3 regions of the Thermopolyspora flexuosa genome follow, and region 2 is predicted to be linked to each of the others. Evidence: riboswitches for the same ligand, from Rfam matches in the RefSeq annotation. Region 2 holds a riboswitch; each other region holds the start of a gene.
What was found. A riboswitch is a leader RNA that binds a small molecule or an ion and turns the genes downstream of it on or off. The one in region 2 is predicted to bind cobalamin.
Positions count from the first base shown of each region.

Region 1: it holds a riboswitch for cobalamin, as region 2 does, so the genes downstream of both, FHX40_RS21665 (CbtB domain-containing protein) here and FHX40_RS14495 (ABC transporter substrate-binding protein) in region 2, are expected to answer to the same signal.
Region 3: it holds a riboswitch for cobalamin, as region 2 does, so the genes downstream of both, cobN (cobaltochelatase subunit CobN) here and FHX40_RS14495 (ABC transporter substrate-binding protein) in region 2, are expected to answer to the same signal.

Region 1 is NZ_VFPQ01000001.1:5,049,212-5,056,908, forward strand. Features, by position in the region: gene FHX40_RS21635 (aldo/keto reductase) at 1-557, opposite strand, end outside; gene FHX40_RS21640 (MerR family transcriptional regulator) at 641-1,306, shown strand; gene FHX40_RS21645 (cysteine dioxygenase) at 1,577-2,029, shown strand; gene FHX40_RS21650 (rhodanese-like domain-containing protein) at 2,026-2,445, shown strand; gene FHX40_RS21655 (cytochrome P450) at 2,446-3,648, opposite strand; gene FHX40_RS21660 (hypothetical protein) at 3,856-4,059, opposite strand; adenosylcobalamin (AdoCbl) riboswitch at 4,239-4,387, shown strand; gene FHX40_RS21665 (CbtB domain-containing protein) at 4,391-4,603, shown strand; gene FHX40_RS21670 (CbtA family protein) at 4,613-5,392, shown strand; gene FHX40_RS21675 (putative cobaltochelatase) at 5,565-7,637, shown strand; gene cobO (cob(I)yrinic acid a,c-diamide adenosyltransferase) at 7,639-7,697, shown strand, end outside.
Region 2 is NZ_VFPQ01000001.1:3,420,707-3,428,403, reverse strand. Features, by position in the region: gene FHX40_RS14505 (hypothetical protein) at 128-394, shown strand; gene FHX40_RS14500 (histidine phosphatase family protein) at 619-1,257, opposite strand; adenosylcobalamin (AdoCbl) riboswitch at 1,393-1,542, shown strand; gene FHX40_RS14495 (ABC transporter substrate-binding protein) at 1,588-2,532, shown strand; gene FHX40_RS14490 (FecCD family ABC transporter permease) at 2,593-3,633, shown strand; gene FHX40_RS14485 (ABC transporter ATP-binding protein) at 3,630-4,514, shown strand; gene FHX40_RS14480 (adenosylcobinamide amidohydrolase) at 4,614-5,300, shown strand; gene FHX40_RS14475 (serine/threonine-protein kinase) at 5,315-7,036, opposite strand; gene FHX40_RS14470 (zinc ribbon domain-containing protein) at 7,033-7,697, opposite strand, start outside.
Region 3 is NZ_VFPQ01000001.1:5,060,896-5,068,592, reverse strand. Features, by position in the region: gene FHX40_RS21720 (DUF488 domain-containing protein) at 788-1,369, opposite strand; gene FHX40_RS21715 (hypothetical protein) at 1,608-1,760, shown strand; gene FHX40_RS21710 (precorrin-2 C(20)-methyltransferase) at 1,751-3,232, opposite strand; gene cobN (cobaltochelatase subunit CobN) at 3,288-6,881, opposite strand; cobalamin riboswitch at 6,939-7,060, opposite strand; gene FHX40_RS21700 (precorrin-3B synthase) at 7,119-7,697, shown strand, end outside.

The DNA of each region.
Region 1 (7,697 bases), 1.6 Mb from region 2:
ACGAGCAGCGAGTACGGCGGCTGCTCGGTGGCGAAGCGCTCCCGGCCGCGCTGCTCGGCCACCCGGCGGGCCTCGGCGATCTGGTAGGCGGGGAAGGTCGAGGTGCCGATGTGCCGCACCTTGCCCGCGCGCACCAGGTCGGTGAGCGCGCCGAGGGTCTCGTCGATGTCGACCGTGGGGTCGGGGCGGTGCAGCTGGTAGACGTCGATCCAGTCGGTGCGCAGCCGGCGCAGGCTGTCGTCCACCGCCCGCATGATCCAGCGGCGGCCGTTGCCGCCCTGGTTCGGGTCGTCGCCCATCGGAAAGTGCACCTTGGTGGCGAGCACGACGCGGTCGCGCAGCCCGTGCCGGGCGAGGCACTCGCCGATGAACTGCTCGGACTGCCCGCCGGCGTACATGTCCGCGGTGTCGATGAAGTTGATCCCCGCGTCGATCGCGCGCAGGATCAGCTTCTCGGCCGCCGCGTAGTCGTTCTCGCCCCACCAGCCGAACATCATCCCGCCGAGGCAGAGCGGGCTCACCTTGATGCCGGTACGGCCCAGCGGCCGGTATTCCATGCGTCCCCCTGAACGGAAAGTGGATAGGAGTGCTTTCCACTATCCACTGGATACACTTGGCCCGCAAGACGTGGGGAGGATTCATGCGGATCGGTGAGCTGAGTCGTCGCACCGGCGTGCCGGTGCCGACGATCAAGTTCTACCTGCGGGAAGGGCTGCTGCCCCCCGGCGAGCTCACCAGCCACAACCAGGCCCGCTACACCGAGGCCCACGTCCGCCGGCTGCGGCTGATCCGCGCGCTGATCGAGGTCGGCGGGCTGAGCGTGGCCGCCACCCGCGACGTGCTGCAGAAGATGTACGCGCCGGGCATGAGCGTGCTCGACCAGGCGGGAAAGGCGCAGTTCGCCATGGGTGCGCCCGCGCGCCCGCCGGTGGAGGACGAGGCCTGGCGGCAGGCGAAGGCCGAGACCGAGAACCTGCTCGAGCGGCTCGGCTGGCAGGTCCGCGAGACCAACCCGGCCCGCCAGACGCTCACCTCGGCCCTCGCCGTGCTGTTCCGCCTCAACCAGACCGACCAGCTCGAACTCCTCGACGTCTACGCCCGCGCCGCCCGCCAGGTCGCCGAGGCCGAGATCGCCCAGCTCCTCACCCAGCAGGACCACGACGCCCTGCTGGAGACCGCCGTGATCTGGACGGCCGTGGGCGACACCGTGTTCGGCGCGCTGCGCCGCTTCGCCCAGGAGGACATCGCGTACGGCTCGGGCGCCGTCGCCGACCCGCCCGCTCGGGACGAGAAGGACGAAACCTGACGAACCACGGTCCGTCCGGCCACACCCGCCAACGGCCCTGCCGCCCGCCGTCACCGCCTCGCCTCCCGGGACCCATCACGATCATCCCCGATTTTCAGGTTGACTTTGTGGGGAATATGCGGCCATCCTTAGATGCCATGCGTCCCGGACTTCTGACCTGGTCAAACCTGCCCGTCGACCTGCGGCGTCAGGCGAGCGCGCTGTGTCCGGCGCCCGTCTCCGCGTGACCGTAGGCATCGAACCGACGACAGGATCAGAAGGACCGCAACCGTGACCGTGTACACGACCGCCCCCGCCCGCGACCGGCTCGCCGAGACGGCCCGCTCGCTCGCCCTCGACCCTGCGCGGTGGATCCACCGGGTACGGCTCAGCGTCGAGGAGCGCTGGTACGAGCGCCTCCACGTCGACGCCGAGCACGAGATCTGGCTGCTGAGCTGGATGCCCGGCCAGGCCACCGGGTTCCACGACCACGGCTACTCCCGGGGCGCGTTCGCCGTCGCCCTCGGCACGCTCCAGGAGGACGACCTGCGCGTCGAGCGCGACCTCGCGCCCGGCGACGTGCGCGCGTTCGGCCTGAACCACATCCACGACGTGCGGAACGTGTCGCACGCCCCGGCGGTGAGCGTGCACGTCTACTCGCCGCCGCTCAGCCTGATGAACCGCTACGACCGCACCGAGTCCGGCCTGATCAAGGTCGCCGAGGAACGCGCGGAGCAGTGGTGACCCCGCCCCGGCCGCCCGGCGCGCGCACCATCGACGAGATCCTCGCCGACCGGCGCCGCCGGCTGCGCCGCCTGCCGCCCACCGAGGCGTACGCCCGGGTGCGCGACGGCGCCGTGCTCGTCGACATCCGCCCGGCCGCGCAGCGCGCCGCCGAGGGCGAGGTGCCGGGCGCGCTCGTGGTCGAGCGCAACGTGCTCGAGTGGCGGTTCGACCCGCAGTGCGCGGCCCGGCTGCCGCAGGCGACCGGCTACGACGTCGAGGTGATCGTGCTCTGCTCGGAGGGCTACACCTCCAGCCTCGCCGCGGCCGCGCTGCACGAGCTCGGGCTGACCCGCGCCACCGACGTGATCGGCGGCTTCCACGCCTGGCGGCGGGCCGGGCTCCCGGTCACCCGGCCCGCCGTACCCGCGACCTGATCACCAGCGGACCGGCAGCCGCTCCAGGCCGCCGACGATCAGGCCCTGCCGGTAGGTGAGCTCCTCCACCGGTACGGCGAGCTCGAGCGTGGGCAGGCGGCGCAGCAGCTCGCGCAGCACGCTGCGCAGCTCGGCCCGGGCGAGCGCCTGGCCGAGGCAGGAGTACGGGCCGACGCCGAACGCGATGTGGGCGTTCGGGGCGCGGTCGAGCACCATCTCGTCGGCCCGGTCGAACTCCTCCTCGTCCCGGTTCGCCGCGCCCATGCTGCAGATCACCGTGGTGCCCGCGGGCAGCGTGACGCCGCCCACCTCGACGTCCTCGCCGAGGTACCGGGGCAGCCCGAAGCCGGGGTTGGCATCGAAGCGCAGCGACTCCTCCACCGCGGTGCGGACCAGCGACGGGTCGGCGAGCAGGGCCTCCCACCTGCGGCGGTCGGCGAGCAGCATCGCCACCATCTTGCCGATCATGTTCGTGGTGGTCTCGTGCCCGGCCACGAGCAGGCCCTGGGCGGTGAGCAGCAGCACGCGCTCGGTGAGGCCGGTGTCGAGCGTGCCGACGATCTCGAGCAGGTCGCTGATCAGATCGTCGCCGGGCGCGGCCCGCTTCGCCGCGATGAGCGCGCTCATGTATGCGGTGAACTCGTCCTGGGCCGCGTCGATCTCGGCCCGGGAGTACCGGGTGAGGCTGAGCATCGTGTCGGACCAGTACCGGAACCGGTCCCGGTCGGCGTCCGGCACGCCGAGCAGGGCGCAGATCGCCCACACCGGGAGCGGGAAGGCGAGCTTCGCGCACAGGTCGGCGGGCGGGCCCTGGCGCACCATCTCGTCGATGAGGTGCCCGGCCATCGCCTCCAGCCGGGGCCGCAGCTCGGCGACCCGCTTGGCGGTGAACGCCCGGCCCACCAGCCGCCGCCACTCGGCGTGGAACGGTCCAGTGATCTCGGCGTCGCGCATGCTGAACAGCGTGCCCTCGGCGTTGATCCGCGCCGCGTCCTCGGCCGTCAGCGTGCGGGTGAAGCGCGGGTCCAGCAGCAGCTGCTTGACGTCCCGGTAGCGGGTGAGCAGCACCGCCTCGTCCCCGCTGGGCAGCCGGACCCTGCTGATCGGGCAGGTCCGCCGCAGCTCGGCCCACTCCTCCGGCGGCACCAGCGGGGCCGGGTTGGCGAACGGGTAGTCCGGTATGCCGATTCGGGTCTCGCTCACGCTGCCTCCAGGTCTGTGACGTGCAGGTACGGCGGGCCGCCGGGATCGGGCGGCGACGACCGGCGCGCCGGGCCGCATCGGGCCCGCGGCGGACGAGGACGAACCGGCATCGGCATGCCCGAGACCTGCCGCTTCACACCTGCCGGGCGGGTGACATGCCGCCGCACCGTGCGCGGTTTGTGACTGTCCGTCGCGACAGCCATCCCGCTAGTAGGGGCGGCCGGTGCCCTCCCCGGGCAGGTAGCCGCCGTCGTCGGCGTCGGTCCGGCCGGACCCGGCGTCCGGATCGTCCTCGTCCGAGGCCACCCACTCCACGTCGGCGCTCACGTGCCCGGGGCCCGGCTCCGGGTCCGCGGGCCGGGACCGCTCGCGCGGCTCCCGGCGGCCCTTTCCGTCCCTCGCACCGCTCACCGGTCCTCCCCTCACGGCCACGTCTCGGTGTCGTGCCCGAGGGCACCACTGCCCGCGTCGCCGCGCCCCCATGCCGGTCTGACCTGGCCCTGACCGGTCCATGACCGGGTCCGGCGGCGGGTGCCCGCCCGCGGGTACGGCCGGGCCGTACGTTGACGGGGATTGCGGGCCACGGTACGTTTCGAGGGAGTTCGCGGCGGTTCAAGGGAAATCCGGTGAGAGGCCGGTGCGGACGCGCCACTGTATCCGGGACGTCGATCCCGGGAGCCAGGTCGCTTGAACCGTCGTGGGACCTCACCGTATGGGCGCGTTATCCCAGAAGGAGGCACTTGTGAGCGATCTGTCCGCTCCGTCGTCCATTCCCTCGTCTGTTCCCTCGTCCTATCCCCTGGCACGGCTGCGGCCCTGGCTGCTCGCCGTCCCCGTTCTGCTGCTCCTCGCCTACCTGGTGCTGATGGACAACGGAGCGGTCTCCCGGGCGGGCCTGCTCCTGCACGAGCTGATGCACGACGGCCGGCACCTGCTCGGCGTGCCCTGCCACTGAGGGCACCCCATGACGATCCGCACCCTGGTGGCCAGGGGCCTGCTCGTGGGCCTGCTGGCCGGGATCCTCGCGGGCGCGTTCGCCTTCCTCGCCGGCGAGCCGCACGTGGAGCGCGCGATCGTGCTGGAGGAGGCGGGCGCCGCGGCCGGGGAGGGCGCGACGGCACACGGTCACGATCACGGTCACGACCACGGCGGAGCGGCGGGTCACTCGCACGGTGCCGGAGTCGTGGTGAGCCGGCCGGTGCAGCAGGCCGGCCTGTTCCTCGCCACCGGGCTCTACGGGCTCGCCGTGGGCGGGATCTTCGCGCTGGTGTACGCGGGGCTGCGGGGGCGCGTCGGGCCGCGCAACGACGGCCTGCTCGCGATCGTCGCGGCCGGGACCGCGTTCCTCGCGATCGTCCTCGTCCCGTTCGTGAAGTACCCGGCGAACCCACCCGCCGTGGGCGATCCGGACACGATCGACGAGCGCACCCTGCTGTACCTGGTGATGGTGCTGGTCGGGCTCGCCGCGACCGCGGTCGCGGTGGGCACGGCCCGCCGGGCCGGGCCCGATCCGTGGCGGCGCTGGACGGCCGCGGTGACCGCCTTCCTCGTGCCGGTGGTCGCCGCGTGGCTGCTGCTGCCGCCGGTCGACGAGGTGCCCGAGGGCTTCCCGGCCACGTTGCTGTGGGACTTCCGGCTCGCCTCGCTCGGCACGCAGCTGGTGTTCTGGTCGGCGCTCGGCGTGCTGTTCGGCCTGCTCACCGAGCGCGCCACCCGGCGGGCGGCGGTCGCCCCGGCCGGGTAGACCGCGTGCCGCGCCCCGGCGCGTGCCCCGTGCGGCCACCGCGCGGACGCCGTGTGCTCCCGGCCGCGCCGCGGCCCGCCCGGTCCCCGGTCTCCGCCGGCGCGGCGCGCCGGGCCCCCGGCGCGGACGGCGACGGCCGCCGGCTCCCATGTCCCCCGAGCAAAGGCGTTCGATGATCAACTTTCCGTTCAGCGCCGTCGTCGGGCTCGACGACCTCAAGCTCGCGCTCCTGCTCAACGCGGTCTCGCCCCGGGTCGGCGGGGTGCTCGTGCGCGGCGAGAAGGGCACCGCCAAGTCGACGATCGTGCGCGCGCTCGCCGCGCAGCTGCCGCCGGTCGACGTGGTCGCCGGGTGCCGGTTCGCCTGCGACCCGGACGCGCCGGATCCGGGCTGCCCGGACGGGCCGCACGAGCCCGGCGCGCCGCGGGTGCGGCGGCCCGCCGCGCTCGTCGAGCTGCCGGTCGGCGCCTCCGAGGACCGGCTGGTCGGCTCGCTCGACGTGGAGCGGGCGCTCACCGAGGGCGTGAAGGCGTTCGAGCCCGGCCTGCTCGCCGCGGCGCACCGCGGCGTGCTCTACGTCGACGAGGTGAACCTGCTCCACGACCACCTGGTGGACCTGCTGCTCGACGCCGCCGCGCTCGGCACCTGCCACGTCGAGCGGGACTCGGTGTCGGTCCGGCACGCGGCCCGGTTCCTGCTCGTCGGCACGATGAACCCGGAGGAGGGCGAGCTGCGGCCGCAGCTGCTCGACCGGTTCGGGCTCACCGTCGAGGTGCGGGCCTCCCGGGACCCGGACGAGCGGGCCGAGGTGGTGCGGCGGCGGCTCGCGTTCGAGGCCGACCCGGAGGGGTTCGCGGCGCGGTGGGCCGGGCAGGAGGCGCACCTCGCCCGGCGGATCGCGGCGGCGCGGGACCGCGTCCCGCACGTGCGGCTGCCGGACGCCCGGCTGCGGCAGATCGCGGCGGTGTGCGCGGCGTTCGAAGTGGACGGGCTGCGCGCGGACCTGGTGACCGCGAACGCGGCGATCGCGCACGCGGCCTGGCACGGCCGGGACACGGTCACCGCCGCGGACGTGCGCACGGCCGCCCGGCTGGCGCTGCCGCACCGGCGGCGGCGCGACCCGTTCGACGCGCCCGGCCTCGACGAGGACCTGCTCGACGAGCTGCTCCGCCGGACCGAGCCGGACGACGAACCCCCGGACGATTCGGGCGGCGGGCCGTCCGGCGGGCCGGACGGCGACGGCGGCGGGGCGGGCGACCGGCCGCCGGGCACGCACCGCGCGTCCCCGCCCGACCGGCCCGATCCCACCGGCCCGCCGCCGGACCGCGCCCCGCCGCGCGGTGGCCCGGCCCCGGAGGCGGCCGGGCCGCGGGACGGCGCGGTGCCGGGCCACGGCGAGGATGAGCCCGCACGCGCGGCGGGCCCGGCCGCGGGCGGCCGGGTGGCCGGGGTGGCCGCGCCGTACCGGGTGCCGCTGCTGCGCGTGCCGGGGATCGGCGCGGGCGCGGCCGGGCGGCGGTCGCGCTCCCGGGGCCGGTACGGCCGCGGCATCGGCGCCCGCGTGCCGCGCGGCCCGGCCCGGGACGTGCACGTGCCCGCGACGCTGCTCGCCGCGGCGCCGCACCAGCGGCGGCGTGGCCGTACCGGGCCCGGGCTGCTGCTGCGCCGCGGCGACCTGCGCGAGGTGGTGCGGGAGGGCCGGGAGGGCAACCTCGTGCTGTTCGTGGTCGACGCGAGCGGGTCGATGGGCGCGCGCCGGCGGATGACCGCGGTGAAGACCGCGGTGCTGAGCCTGCTGCTCGACGCCTACCAGCGGCGGGACAAGGTGGGCCTGGTCACCTTTCGCGGCGCCGCCGCCGAGGTGGCGCTGCCGCCGACCTCGTCGGTGGAGGCCGGGGCGGCCCGGCTGCGCGCCCTCGCCACCGGCGGCCGTACCCCGCTCGCCGCGGGCCTGACCAAGGCGGCCGAGGTGCTGCGGGTGGAACGGCTGCGCGACCCGGCCCGGCGCCCGCTGGTCGTGCTCGTCACCGACGGCCGCGCCACCGACGGCGAGGCCGCCGACCGCGCCGCCCGCCTGCTGTACGGCACGGCGTGCGTGGTCGTCGACTGCGAGACCGGCCCGGTACGGCTCGGCCTGGCGGCCGGCCTCGCCGCCCGGCTCGGGGCCACCGTGCTCCCCCTCGACGCGCTGTCCGGCCTGGGCGCGGCGGTGCGCGCCCGGCGAGCCCACGCGAAGGCGGTGTGAGGTGCCACAGGGAAGGCCACCGGTGATCCCGGACGACGGGCTCACCACCCGGCAGCGGCG
Region 2 (7,697 bases):
GTGCGGTGGACGTGTAACCAGGATCTTCGTCGAGTCCGGCACATTGGGGATCGTCCATCGTGTGCGACGACGCGCGGTCGGACGACTGGCAATGGACGACATCGTGGGGGCCCCAATGCTGGATCGGATGACGCTCTATCCCGTGGCCGACGACGTGCTGTTCGCACCGGGCGGCCGGGTCGTGATCCGTACCTACGGCGTGGCCACACCGGTGGAGCCGGCCACGGGGGAGACGGGGGAGCGGCACGCGATCGCGTACCGCACCTGGGTGACCGGGATCCGGGAGCAGCCGCGGTACTGGCGGTGGGGTCACTTCGAGGACGCCCGCCGCGGGCACCGCAAGGTGCTGGAGTGGCTCACCGGACGCGGGCCGCAGCCGGCCGCCGCCCGCTGAGCCGTCGGCCGGCACCCGGGCGCGAAACCGGGTGCCGCCGCCTGTGACGACGCCCCGGCGCCCCACCCGGCGCCGGGGATCCCGGACCGTTCCCGCCGCACGCACGCCACCCGCCGAGGCGTTCCCGTTCCCCCGCGAGGGCACGCCTGGGCGCCGTACGGCGCGCCTGCACGGCGGTACGCCGCACCGTGGCGTGAGGTCCGGAAAGGCCGCGGCCGGGCCGGTCACAGGCCCTGCACCGGCACGTTCCACCGCCGGATCACCGGTTCGCCGTGCTCGAAGCCGAGCACGCCGATCGATCCCGTGTCGAGCCGGAACAGGCGGCCGTCGCGCGGCTCCAGGCCGAGCCAGCGCGCGGCCAGCACCCGCAGCAGGTGGCCGTGCGCGACGATCGCCACGTCGTGCCCGGCCACGACGGGCCGTACCCGGGCGATGACCCGGTCGGCCCGCGCGCCGACCTGCTCGGCCGTCTCGCCGGGGTGATCCGCGTCGCCGGGGATCACGCCGTCCCGCCACAGGTACCAGCCCGGCCGGGTGCGGCGGATCTCGGCCGAGGTCACGCCCTCGTACCCGCCGTAGTCCCATTCCCACAGGTCGGGGTCGAGCCGTCGTTCCGGCGTGCCCGGCCCCGGCTCGGGCGTCTCGGCGCCGTCCGGCAGCAGGCCGGCGAGCTCCGCGGTACGGCGGGCCCGCCGCGCCGGGCTGACCAGGACGAGGGCGAAGGAGCGGGCCTTGAGCACGGGCGCGAGCAGCCGTGCCTGCTCCTCGCCGCGCGCGGTGAGCGGCACGTCGGTGCGTCCGGTGTGCCGGTGGTCACGGCTCCACTCGGTCTCGCCGTGCCGGATCACGAAAAGTTCTGCCATATGTGACCATCATGCCCGCCGTCCGGTTCGCCATGGCCCGCGGACCAGGCGGCGGCCTTCGGCTTGCCCCCGCGCCCCTGCCGCGCCGTGCCCGCTCGCCGGGGCCGCCCTGGAGCGCGGGCCCGGGGGTTGGTAACGTGCCAGTCAAACGCGACGTACAGCGAAGTCCGGTGCGAGTCCGGCGCTGTCCCGCAACTGTCAAGCCCCCGTCGTGGGGACGAGCCAGGTCGCCTGTGCGCCGCGTCGACGACATCAGCCCTCGTGGAAAAGGGTGATCCGTCGCGTACGGGTCCCTCGATTCCCGGCAACCGACCCCTGTGGAGGACTCTCGTGAGGCCCGTACGGCTGGCCTTGGCGAGCGCGTTGCTGGTGATCCTCGGACTGGCCGCGTGCGGCCAGGCGCAGGATCCCGCACCGTCCGCCCCCTCGTCCGCATCCGCGTCGTCCGCCGCGTCCGCGTTCCCCGTCACCGTCGAGGCGGGCAACGGGCAGGTCACCATCGAGCGGCGGCCGGAGCGCATCGTCTCCCTCTCGCCCACCGCCACCGAGACCCTGTTCGCCATCGGCGCCGGGCCGCAGGTCGTCGCCGTGGACGAGCGCTCCAACCATCCCCCCGAGGCGCCGAAGACCTCGCTGTCGGGGTTCAAGCCGAACGTCGAGGCGATCGTCGAGTACAAGCCCGACCTCGTCGTGATCGCCAGTGACATCGACGACATCGCCGCCAAGCTGAGCAAGGTGAACGTGCCGGTGCTGGTCGAGCCGTCCGCCACCGACTTCGACGACGCCTACGACCAGATCCTCGACCTCGGCACGGCGACCGGCAACGCCGACCGCGCCCGGCGGCTCGTCGACGAGATGCGGCGCGAGCTCGACCGGCTCGCCGCCGAGGCGCCCAAGGAGAAGAGGCTCAGCTACTACCACGAGCTCGACGTCACGCCGTACTCGGTGACCTCCAACACCTTTATCGGGCGCGTCTACGGCCTGTTCGGGCTCGTCAACATCGCCGACAGGGCGCCGGACGCGGCCGGCGGCTACCCTAGGCTGTCGGCCGAGTTCATCGCCAAGGCCGACCCGGACCTGATCTTCCTCGCCACCACCAAGTGCTGCGGGCAGAACCGGGACACCCTCGCCAAGCGGCCCGGCTGGTCCGGCCTGTCGGCGATCAAGAACGACCGCGTGATCAACCTCGACGACGACATCGCCTCGCGCTGGGGGCCGCGGGTCGTGGACCTCGCCCGCACCGTGAGCGACGCCGTGCGCAAGGCGGCCGGCTGAGCCATGGGCGGGGCGACGTCCGGCGAACGCGTGACCGGTGGCTGACCGATGGACCACGGGATGCGCGCGCCGGTGGTGCCGGCGCGGCGGTCGCTGCTGCCGCCGCTGCTCGTCTCGGTGGTGCTGCTCGCCGCCGCCATGGTGGCCGGGCTGCTCACCGGCGCCGCGGACATGCCGGTCCGCGGCGTGCTGCTCGCGCTGCTCGACGGCCTGCCGTTCGTCTCCGTGGACTCCGGGCTCGCCCCGGTGGAGCGGAGCCTGCTGCTCGAGCTGCGGCTGCCGCGGGTGCTCACCGCGGTGGCCGTGGGCGGGCTGCTCGCCGTCGCCGGGGCCGGTTACCAGGGGGTGTTCCGCAACCCGCTCGCCGACCCGTACCTGCTCGGCGCCGCCGCCGGGGCCGGGCTCGCGGTCACCCTCGCCGTGGTGTTCCTGCCGGGCGAGGCCGGGGTGGCCGCGATCCCGGCCGCCGCGTTCGCCGGCGCGGTCGGCGGCGTGCTGCTCGCCTACGCGCTCGGCCGCAGCGCGGGGCGCGGCGGTACGGCGACGCTCGTGCTCGCCGGGGTGGCGGTGATGTCGTTCCTCACCGCGGTGCAGACGTTCGTGCAGCAGCTCAAGGTGGAGGAGCTGCAGCGCGTGTACGCCTGGATCCTCGGCGATCTCGGCGGGAGCTGGGAGCGGCTCGGCATGATCGCGCCGTACGCGGCGGTCGCGGCCGTCGCCCTGCTGCTGCACGGGCGGCTGCTCGACGTGCTGTCGGTCGGCGACGAGGAGGCGGCCGGGCTCGGCGTGCACGTGGGCCGGGTGCGGCTCGTGGTGCTGTTCGCCGCCTCGCTCGCCACCGCCGCCGCGGTCGCGGTGAGCGGGCTGATCGGGTTCGTCGGCGTGGTGGTGCCGCACGTGGTGCGGCGGCTCGCCGGTGGCTCGTACCGCATGGTGCTGCCGCTGTCGCTGCTCGGCGGGGCGGCGTTCCTCGTCGCCGCCGACCTGGTGGCGCGCACCGTGCTGGCCCCCGCCGAGCTGCCCATCGGCGTGGTCACCGCGTTCGTCGGCGCGCCGTTCTTCGTGGCGATCCTCCGCGCGACCCGGCCGGTGGGGACATGACCGCGCCCGCCCGCCGCCGCCCTCCGGCGCCCGCCGCGGCCGGTGCCGCGCACGCCGCCACGGGCGCGGGTGCCCCGCGTGGCGTGCCCGCCGCGCCGGGCGGGCTCGTGGTCGACGATCTCGACGTCGCGCTGGACGGCACGCCGGTGCTCTCCGGCGTCCGGCTCACCGTGCCCGGCGGCAGCTGGCTCGCGGTGATCGGGCCGAACGGGGCGGGCAAGTCCACCCTGCTCAAGGCGATCCTCGGGCTCGTGCCGTACACCGGGACCGTGCTCGTCGACGGCGAGCCCGCGCACGCCCGCACCCTGCGCGAGCGGGCCCGGCTCGTCGCCTACGCGCCGCAGACGCCGTCGCTGCCGCCGGACATGACGGTGTTCGAGTACGCGCTGCTCGGCCGCACGCCGTACCTGTCCTATCTGGGGTGGGAGAGCCGCGCCGACCGGGAGATCGCCGCCGCGGTGCTCGACCGGCTCGGGCTCGGCCCGCTCGCCCGGCGCAGGCTGGGCCGGCTCTCCGGCGGGGAACGCCAGCGGGTCGTGCTCGCCCGCGCCCTCACCCAGCAGGCGCCGATCCTGCTGCTCGACGAGCCCACCACCGCGCTCGACCTCGGCCACCAGCAGCAGGTGCTCGAGCTCGTCGACCACCTGCGGCTCGCCGACGGCCTCACCGTGGTCACCACCCTGCACGACCTCAGCCTCGCCGGCCAGTACGCGGACACGGTGCTGCTACTGTCGCAGGGCCGGTCGGTCGCGTCCGGGCCGCCCGCCGAGGTGCTCACCGAGGCGTCGCTCGCCGAGCACTTCGGCGCCCGGGTGCGCGTCGACGCCGGTCCGGGCGGGCGGCCCCTGGTGCACCTCGTCCGCCCGGACGGCGACCGGTGAGCCGGGGAGAGGCAGGGACCAGGTGGAGGAGCGCCGGTGGGGGAGGAGCGCACAAGTCAGGCGGCACCGCACGGGGCCGGGGCGGTGGCCCGGCCCGCGATGACCCTGGACTACCGGCAGGAGGACGGGCAGCGGCTCGCCTCGCTGCTGTGGCGGTTCGGCCCCGGCTGGCGCATGATCTCCTCGGCCGTGCTCGGCGGCGGCATCGGGCCGCGTGAGTGGGTGCTCAACGCGCAGGTGGCGAGCGGATACCGCCGCCTCGACCCGGCCGACCACCTGCGCGCGCTCGGCCCGGCCGGGCCCGGCGTCGGCATGATGACCGTCGCCTACGTCGACCGGTACGTGCGCCGCGGCGACGGCGGCGTGGAGGCGGTCGCCACCGTGGGCCTGCGCCACCCCACCTGGGCCGCCGCCCCGCCGGACGCCGCCGACCCGGTGCTGGAGCCGGGCGGGGAGCCGGTACGGCCGGCCGGACGGCCCGGCCGCGGCGGGGCCGCCCCGGTGCCGGGGACGATCAACATCCTCGTCGTGGTGCCGGTGGCGATGTCCGACGCCGCCCTGGTGAACGCGGTGATGACGGTGACCGAGGCGAAGACGCAGGCGCTGCTCGAGACCGGCTACCCCGGCACCGGAACCGCCTCGGACGCGGTGTGCGTCGCGGTGCCCGAGCACGGGCCGCAGGAGATCTTCGGCGGCCCCCGCTCCACCTGGGGCGCCCGGATCGCCCGCGCCGTGCACGCCGCCGTGCTCGAGGGCACCCGCGCCTGGTACCGCGGCCCCCGCTGACCGGCACGGGCTCGTCACGGGCTCGGGAAGGTGACGCTGCCGGCCACGCGCTCGATCACCCCGTCGTCGCACCGGCCCGGCGCGCAGAAGAAGGTGAGCAGCGCCGTGCGCCGCCCGTCGGCCCGCCGTACCAGGTAGGCGACGAAGTCGAGGCGGCCGTTCCCCTGCGGGTCGTTGATCGTGCCGGTCACCCGGAAGCCCGGGCGGCCGCCCACGGTGGTCGCGGACGGCTCGGAGCCGAAGCCCACCGTGCCCGGCAGCGACGCCGCCAGGCTGTCCTTGATGTGCGGGATGTCGGAGACGTCGAGCGTGTTGCTCACCTGCGCCACCAGGCCCGAGGCCCGCTCGGGCTCCTCGCCGTTCAGGATGCCGTTCACCGCCGTCCAGTCCGAGGCGACCGGCACCGAGAACAGGGCCTCGAACTCGGCCGCGGCGGGCGAGAGCACCACGTACTCGTCGCCGTGCACCCGGGTCTGCCAGGCGGCCGGGTGCTCGAAGGTGAACGGCGCGGCCGGGTTGCCGGGGAACGTCCGCCACGTCACCGAGGGGCCGCCGGGGCTGAGCCACAGGAACGCCACCACCGCGAGCGAGACGAGCGCGGCGATCGCGCCGATCAGCGGCCCGCGGGCGCGGCCGCGACGCCGGGCGCGGTACTCCCCGGTCGGCTGGGTCCAGGCGGCCTCCGGCGGCACGCTCCCCCCGCCCGGGCCGACGACCGAGTGGGGCCCCGAGCCGCCGGGCGGCCAGGTGCTCGCGCCCACCACCGGGCCGGTGGGCGCGACGGCGCCGAGCTGGGCGAGCGTCGGCCCGCTCACCGGGCCGGGCTGCATCGGCACCTCGGCGATCGGCCGCACGGGCGGCGTACCGGCCGCGATCGCCTCCTGCAGCGCGGTGACGAACTGCAGGCAGGTGGCGTACCGCGCGTCCGGCGACTTGGCCAGCGCCCGCGCCATCACCTCGTTCACCGCGGGCGGCAGCTCCGGCCGGTACGGCGTGAGCGGGGGCGGCTCCTGCGAGACGTGCGCGTACAGCAGCGCCAGCTCGGTGTCCCGCTGGAACGGCGGGATGCCGGCGAGCGTCTCGAAGGCGACGCACGCGAACGCGTACAGGTCGCCGCGCCCGTCCACCGGCAGCCCGCGGATCTGCTCCGGCGCGACGTACCGGGGCGTGCCCATGAACTGGCCCTGGCTGGTCAGCCCCGCCTCGGCGTAGGTGCTCTTGGTGAGCCCGAAGTCGGTGAGGTAGACGTGGTCGCCGTGCGGGTCGTCCGGGTGGCCCTGCGCCACCAGGATGTTCGCGGGCTTGACGTCGCGGTGCACCAGCCCGGCGAGGTGGGCCGCGTCCAGCGCCGAGGCGATCTGGTGGAACAGCCGCAGCGCCCGGGGGACCGGCAGCGGCCCGCTGCTCTGCAGCAGCCGGCGCAGGTCGCTGCCCTCCACGTAGCGCATGGCGATGAACAGCAGCTCGCCGCTCTCGCCCGCCTCGTAGATCGGGATGATGTGCGGGTGGTCGATGCTCGCCACCAGCCGCGACTCGCGGATGAACCGGTCACGGAACCGCGGGTCGTGGGACAGCTGCGGGGCGAGCACCTTCAGCGCCACCGTGCGGTTGAGCCGCCGGTCGTGCGCCCGGTACACGGTCGCCATGCCGCCGTCGCCGATCACGGACTCGACGTGGTAGTCGCCGAGCATCGTGCCCACCAGCGAGGGCGTCCGGGCCCGTCCCACCTCGCTCACGGCGACTCCACCGGGTGGCCGCAGAAGCCGCAGAACCGGTGCGCGTGGCCGAGGCGCATGCCGCACCGGGTGCAGAAGCGCATCGTGGTGCCGCCGGGCGGCGGCGCGTCGGCGGCCTGCGGGTCGGGTACGGCGCCGCCCGCGACCGGCGCCGGCACGGGCGTGATGCCGAGCGGCAGCTGCGCCTCGGCGGGCCGGGCGTACTCCAGCGCCGCCTGCGGCGGCCACGAGGCGGGGTTCGGCCCCGCCCCGCCGAGCCCGGATCCGCCGGCCTGGGCCTCCCCGAACGCGGCCTCGGCGAACACCGGCTCGCCCGTCTCGTCCGCGGCGCGCCCGCGGCGGCGGCGCAGGGCCATCGGCACGAGCACGGCGACGAGCAGCCCGGCCACCACGACCCCGCCGGCGGCGAGCAGCCACGGCGAGAACGATCCGGACCGCTCCGGGGTCGTCTCCGGCTGGGCGCCCGCGGCCCCGCTGTCCTCGGCGGTCCCCGCCTTCTGCTGCGAGGTCTGCAGGTAGGCGGCGGCGACCGCGTGGGTGTTGCGCAGCCGCAGCACCTGCTGCAGCACGGGGATCGCGTTCGTGTAGTTCTTGTTGTGGTACGACGCCAGCGCGGTCTCGTACACCACGTCCACCCGGCCGCGGCGCGGCGTGACGTCGG
Region 3 (7,697 bases), 1.6 Mb from region 2:
AGGGGGACGATGAGTTCGATGCCGCGTGAAGATCATTCGCCATAGGGCGTAGGCGTATCGGGAGCCTCTGGTGTCACAGCTTTCCTTATTCGCCCCAGATCCGGACGCGGTGCCGGAGAAGCCGCTAGGCGATCACGTTGAGCGAATGACACTCCTGGTCGTAGTGAAGGCCGCTCCGAACCCATCTCAAACCTATGGTGAGACGGTGTGTGTCGCCGCACTCAGGATTGATCCGGGTACGTCAGGATGGATCCGTCTTTATCCGATCAACTTCCGCGCTTTGGAGGATCCCCAGGCGTTCCGCAAGTATGAAATCATCACCGTAGAGGCGAAACCTGCTACCCAGGACTCGAGACCGGAAAGCTGGAGGCCGAACATCGGCTCGTTAACCAGGGGCCGTTATCTCAGCACCTGGGAAAAACGAGTGCCGTGGATCAGCGACTACATCGAGGACTCGATGTGTCACTTGCTCCAGGAGGTACGAGAGAATCCGGCGGCTCGGTCCTTGGCGGCCATTCGTCCGGCCGAGGTCGATGATCTGATCATCGAGCGGCACCCGGGCTGGACCCCGGAGGAGACGGCGAAGATCGAAGCATACGTGCGTCAGCTCGACCTCTTCGATCAGGGGCCGCGCAGGCCTCTGGAGGCGCCCCGGTTCAAGGCCTGGTACCGCTACCGTTGCCATGCGCCCGCATGTCCCGGTCACAGGCAAGGGCTGCTCGACTGGGAGTTCGTGGCCCACCAGAGGAACATGGGAAACCGCGACGATGCGGAGATCTGCGCAGAGCTACGCAAGCGTTGGCTGGAGCACATGTGCGGTGCCGACCGTGACACCGCTTTCTACGTGGGTAACCAGGCCAAGCGGAGGCACGTCTTCAGCGTGCTTGGGGTCTTCTATCCCAGCAGGGCATAGATCGCCGTTCCGGCCCGACGCCGCGAGTCGGTCCAGCACGCGTTCCAGGACCACCTGCCGGTGGCATCGATGCTCGTCGGCTTCGAAGCACAGCACACCGGTGAGGCCGGTGAGCGCTTTCTCGGCGATCAGATCGATGGCGGCGAACGCATCAGGGTGATTGATGAGTTCGCGGTAGACGGCGAGGGCCTGTGCGAGCTCCGCCTGTGAGCCGGCGAAGCCGGGACGATTCCACTTGGGATTACCGAGCACCGCCAGGTGAATATAGTCGATGCCGTTGGCGGCCAACGCGTCCGCCAGTCGACGTTTGCTGAATCCCGGTTTCCGGGATATAGGGGTAAGGCGGACGTCGACCAGTGTGCGCAACCCGTCACCGAGCATCCGGTTTATGAATGTGTCGAGATCGCTGCCTTGATAGCCGATCCCCACGATCCGGCAGTGCTGACGGGAAGCCATGTCCCTACCCTCTCATGCGCTAGATCGTCCGGCGGCGGTTGACTTCTAGAACCCTAGCGGAGGCTTGTAACCGTAGCGATGGGTGGGGTCGACGCAGCGAAGAGTGTGCAAAAACGTGCCCATGAGGGGTGATCGGCCCTGATGTCAGTTTTTGGAATGCTGACACACTTTTGAGTCTGCCCCTCAGAGTGGTGAAGACGATCTCAGCGTCTGGACGGGGAGAAACGGGACGCCGACCGTGCTCCCCGTCGCGGCGCCCGCGCTCGCCGCGTACCGGAAGTGGGGCCGGCGCAAGGTGGCGGAGAAACGCAACCCGCTGCCCGGGGCGCCGGTGTTCATGGTGATGGTGCGCGATCTGGGCGCCCCGGGCGGGCGGGGTGGTCAGGGGTAGCGGCGCGGGGTGTAGACGGTGCCCTGCTTGGTGACGCGGGTGGTCGACGAGCCGATGATGAGGAGGCAGCGCATGTCGACCGTGGCCGGGTCGAGGTCGGCGAGGGTGGTGACCGTGAGGCTTTCCTCCGGGCCGCCGACGTCGCGGCCGATCACGACCGGGGTGTCCGGGGCGCGGTGTTGCAGGAGCAGGTCGCGGGCGGCGGGGAGTTGCCAGGTGCGGTGGCGGGAGGCCGGGTTGTAGATGGCGATGACCAGGTCGGCGCGGGCGGCGGCGGTGAGGCGGGCGGCGATGACCTCCCACGGCTTGAGCAGGTCGGACAGGGACAGTACGCAGAAGTCGTGGCCGAGCGGGGCGCCGGCGCGGGCGGCGACGGCCTGGGCGGCGGTGATGCCGGGGACGACGCGGACCGGCACGTCGGGGTAGTCCTCGGCGGCCTCGAGCACCGCGCTCGCCATGGCGAACACGCCGGGGTCGCCGGAGGAGACGACCGCGACGCGCCGGCCCTCGCGGGCGAGCTCGAAGGCGTGCCGGGCCCGCTCGGCCTCGACGCGGTTGCCGGTGGGGTGGCGGCGCTGGCGCGGGTTGGGTGGCACCCGGTCGAGGTACGGGCGGTAGCCGACGAGGTCGGTGGCGGTGGCGAGGGCGTCCTGCGCCTCGGGGGTGAGCCAGGGGCGCCCGGCCGGGCCGAGGCCGACCACGACCACCTCGGGCGCGACCCCCGCCGTACGCGGCGGTTCGGGCGGGACGGTGCCGCCGCCCGGCCCGGCGAGCAGGGCGAGCGAGAAGTACGGCACGCCGTCCGGGTCGACGTCCCGCAAGGGGGCCACCCGCTCGCCGGCCATCGTCGCCCGTTCCACGTACCAGGCGTCGTCGAGCCGCCCGGCCGCGGCGAACGCGTCCCGCACCTTCGCAAAGGTACGGCCCAGCTTGAGCACGGCCGCGGCGTCGCTGCGGCGCAGCCGGTCGGCGAGCTCGCCGGCGGGCAGCGTGCCGGGCAGCACGGTGAGGATCTCGTCGCGTTCCACCAGCGGGCGGCCCAGCACGGCGGTCGCGGCCGACACCGAGGTGACCCCGGGCACCACGGTGGCCGGGTAGCGGTGCGCGAGCCGCTTGTGCAGGTGCATGTAGGAGCCGTAGAAGAGCGGGTCGCCCTCGCACAGCACGACCACGGTGCGGCCCGCGTCCAGGTGGGCGGCGAGCCGGGCGGTGCACTCGGCGTAGAAGTCGTCGAGCGCGCCCTGGTAGCCGCCCGGATGGCCGGTGGTCTCGGTGGTGACCGGGTAGAGCAGCGGCTCCTCGATCTGCCCCGCCCGCAGGTACGGCTCCGCGATCGAGCGGGCGATGCTGCGCCCGTGCCGGGCCGCGTGGTAGGCGATCACGTCGGCCTCGCCGATCAGCCGGGCGGCCTTCACCGTGATCAGCTCGGGGTCGCCGGGGCCGAGGCCGACTCCGTACAGACGTCCGGTCATGGTGCTCACCTGGGGTCCTTGGTGCGTGGGGCGGGGAAGACAGGGGGAAGGCGGCTCAGCGGCCGGTGGCGTCCTCGAGGTCGCCCTCGGTCTCGAGGAAGACCCGGCGCACGCCCTCGAGGATCCCGGCGTCCGGGTTCGCCCACATGCCGCGCTCGGCGGCCTCGAGCAGGCGCTCGGCGATGCCGTGCAGCGCCCACGGGTTCGACTTGGCCATGAACGCCCGGTTCTCCGGGTCGAGCACGTAGGCCGCGGCGATCCGGTCGTACATCCAGTCGGCGACCACCCCGGTGGTCGCGTCGTAGCCGAACAGGTAGTCGACGGTGGCGGCGAGCTCGAACGCCCCCTTGTAGCCGTGCGCGCGCATCGCCGCGAGCCAGCGCGGGTTCACCACCCGGGCGCGGAAGATCCGCGCGGTCTCCTCGGCGAGGGTGCGGGTGCGTACCGCGTCCGGCCGGGTGGTGTCGCCGAGGTACGCCGCGGGGGAGCGGCCGGTGAGCGCGCGGACCGCGGCGACCATGCCGCCGTGGTACTGGAAGTAGTCGTCGGAGTCGGCGATGTCGTGCTCGCGCACGTCGATGTTCTTCACCGCGACCGCGATCCTGCGGTACGCGTTCTCCATGTCCTGCCGGGCGGGCACGCCGTCGAGGTCACGGCCGTACGCGTGGCCGCCCCACACCGCGTACACCTCGGCGAGGTCGGCGTCGCCCCGCCAGTTGCGGCTGTCGATGAGCGGCAGCAGCCCGGCCCCGTACGCGCCCGGCGCCGGGCCGAAGATCCGCATCGTGGCCCGCCGCCGGTCGCCCCGGTCGTAGGCCCGCACGTGGGCGCGCACGTAGTTCTGCTCGTCCGGCTCGTCGAGCTCGGCCACGAGCCGGACCGCGTCGTCGAGCATCGCCACCACGTGCGGGAACGCGTCCCGGAAGAACCCGCTGATCCGCATGGTGACGTCGATCCGGGGCCGGCCGAGCTCGGCGAGCGGGATCGGCTCCAGCCCGGTCACCCGGCGGGACGCCTCGTCCCACTCCGGCCGCACCCCGAGCAGCGCGAGCACCTCGGCCACGTCGTCCCCGGCGGTGCGCATCGCGCTCGTGCCCCACATCGACAGCCCGACCGAGCGCGGCCAGGCGCCGTGCTCGGCCCGGTACCGCTCGAGCAGCGACCGCGCCATCGCCTGCCCGGTCTCCCAGGCGAGCCGGCTCGGCACCGCCCGCGGGTCGACGGCGTAGAAGTTGCGGCCGGTCGGCAGCACGTTCACCAGCCCGCGCAGCGGCGACCCGCTCGGCCCGGCCGGGACGTAGCCGCCGTCGAGCGCGTGCAGCACGTTGCCGATCTCGTCGGTGGTACGGCACAGCCGCGGCACCACCTCGGTCGCGGCGAAGGCGAGGATGTTCGCCACGGTCTCGCGGCGGTCGGCGTCGGCGTCCGGCAGCAGCGCCGCGGCCACCTCGGGCGCGGCGGCCGCGTCCCAGCCGCGCTCCTCCATCGCCTCGACCAGCGCGCGGGCGGCCGCCTCGGCCGCGTCCACCTCGGCCCGGCCCGCCGTACCGTCCTCGGCGAGGCCGAGCGCCTCGCGCAGCCCGGGGAGCGCGTGGCGGCCCGCCCACATCTGGCGGGCGCGCAGGATGGCGAGCACGAGGTTCACCCGGTCGGCGCCCTCCGGGGCCTGGCCGAGCACGTGCAGGCCGTCGCGGATCTGGGCGTCCTTCACCTCGCACAGCCAGCCGTCGACCTGGAGCAGGAACTCGTCGAACTCGGCGTCGTGCGGCCGGTCCGCGACCCCGAGGTCGTGGTCGAGCCGGGCGGCCCGGATGAGCGTCCAGATCTGGGCGCGCACCGCGGGCAGCTTCGCCGGGTCCATCGCGGCGACCGTGGCGTGCTCGTCGAGGAGCTGTTCGAGCCGGGCGATGTCGCCGTACGTCTCGGCGCGGGCCATCGGCGGCACGAGGTGGTCGACGAGCACGGCGTGCGCCCGCCGTTTGGCCTGGGTGCCCTCGCCGGGGTCGTTGACGAGGAACGGGTAGATCAGCGGCAGGTCGCCGAGGGCGGCGTCGGTGGCGCACGAGGCGGAGAGCGCGGCCGACTTGCCGGGCAGCCACTCCAGGTTGCCGTGCTTGCCCACGTGCACGATCGCGTGCGCGCCGAACTCGTCGGCGATCCACCGGTACGCGGCGAGGTAGTGGTGGCCGGGCGGCAGCTCGGGGTCGTGGTAGATCGCGATCGGGTTCTCGCCGAAGCCGCGCGGCGGCTGCACCATCACCACGACGTTCCCGGCGCGCAGCGCGGCGAGCACGATGTCCCCGTCGTGCACGAACAGCTCGCCGGGCGGCGGCCCCCAGTGCCGCTCGACCGCGTCGCGCAGGTCGGCGGGGAGGGTGGCGAACCAGCGGGCGTAGGCCGCGCCGGAGATCCGCACCGGGTTGCCCGCGAGGTGCTCCTCGGTGAGCCAGTCGGGGTCCTGGCCGCCCGCGGCGATCAGGGCGTGCATGAGCGCGTCCCCGTCCTGCCCGGCCACGCCGGGGAAGCCCTCTCCGAGGTCGTAGCCCGCCTCGGCGAGCCGGGCGAGCAGCCGTACCGTGCTCGCCGGGGTGTCGAGGCCGACCGCGTTGCCGAGCCGGGCGTGCTTGGTCGGGTACGCCGACAGCATGACCACGATCCGCCGCTCGGCGGGTGGGGTACGGCGGAGCCGGCCGTGCCGTACCGCGATGCCGGCGACCCGGGCGGCGCGCTCCGGGTCGGCCACGTAGCCGGGCAGGCCGTCGGCGTCGAACTCCTTGAACGAGAACGGCACCGTGATGATCCGCCCGTCGAACTCGGGGATCGCCACCTGCGAGGCGGCGTCGAGCGGGGAGAGGCCGTCGTCGCTCTCCGCCCAGGCGCGGCGGCTCGTGGTGAGGCAGAGCGCCTGCAGGATCGGCACGTCGAGCCCGGCGAGCGCGCCCACGTCCCAGGCCTCGTCGTCGCCGCCCGCGCCCGCCAGCGCGGGCCGGGTGCCGCCCGCCGCGAGCACGGTGGCCACGAGCACGTCGGCCGCGCGCAGCGTCTCGATCAGCGCGGGCTCGGCGGCCCGCAGCGACGAGCAGTACACCGGCAGCGGGCGGCCGCCCGCGTCCTCGATCGCCCGGCACAGCGCCTCGACGAACGCGGTGTTCCCGGCCACGTGGTGGGCCCGGTAGTAGAGCACGCCGACCACCGGCCCGTCGCCGCCCCCGCGGGTCTCGCGCTCGAGCACGCCCCAGGCGGGGGTGGGCCGCGGGGGCGCGAAGCCGTACCCGGTGAGCAGGACCGTGTCGCACAGGAACGCGTGCAGCTCGGCGAGGTTGGCCGGCCCGCCGTGGGCGAGGTACGCGTGCGCCTCGGCGCACACCCCGCCGCTGACCGTGGACAGCTCCATCAGCTCCGCGTCGGGCACCTGTTCGCCGCCGAGCACCACCACCGGGCGCGGCCCGGCGAGCAGCGCGTCGAGCCCGTCCTCCCAGGCCCGCCGCCCGCCGAGCAGGCGCACCACCACGAGGTCGGTGCCGTCCACCAGATCGGGCAGGTCGTCGACGGAGAGCCGTGCGGGGTTGCCGAGCCGGTAGGGCTTGCCGCTCGCGCGGGCGCTGAGCAGATCGGTGTCCGACGTGGACAGCAGCAGAACGACGGGCACGCCGAAAAACCTCCCTCGGGGTCCTCGCCCCCGTGTCGCGGGTGTCACGACGGCCGGAGTCTCCTGGCTCCCGGATCGACGCTCGCCCCGGCCTTCCCACCCGGACGGGCAGTGGCCGTAGCTGGGGTTCGCTCCCCGGTGACAGTGGCGGGACCGCGCCGGATTCGCACCGGCTTCCTCCGTACCGTCGCCTGGCCCTCAGCCTACGACGGCAAGATCCGGCGTACCATCCATCCCGTGCCGAAGCCCGACGCTCCCAGACGAACCCGCCCCGACGCCTGTCCGGGGGCGCTGCAGGTGCACGAGGCCGCCGACGGGCCGCTCGCCCGGGTCCGGCTGCCCGGCGGCGTGATCCGGGCCGACCGGCTGCGGGTGCTCGCCGACTGCGCGGCCACCCTCGGCAACGGCGTCATCGAGCTCACCTCGCGCGGGAACGTGCAGGTCCGCGGCCTGGCCGGGACAGCCCCGGGGCCGGACGCGGTGCCGGCGGCCGAGGCGTTCGCCGCGCGCATCGCCGCCGCGGGGCTGCTGCCGTCGACCACGCACGAGCGGGTGCGCAACATCGTGGCCTCGCCGTTCGGCGACCGGGACCTGGTCGACGCGCTCGACCGTGAGCTGTGCGCGCGCCCCGGGCTGGCGCGGCTGCCCGGGCGGTTCCTGTTCTCGATCGGGGACCTGGGGCTGGAGGCGGACGTCACGTACGCCGAGGGCCGCCTGCTGCTCGCCGGGCGGGACGCCGGGATCGGCGTGCCGCCGGAGCGGGCCGTGGCGGCCATGCTCGACGCGGCCGAGGCGTTCCTGCGGCTGCGCACCACC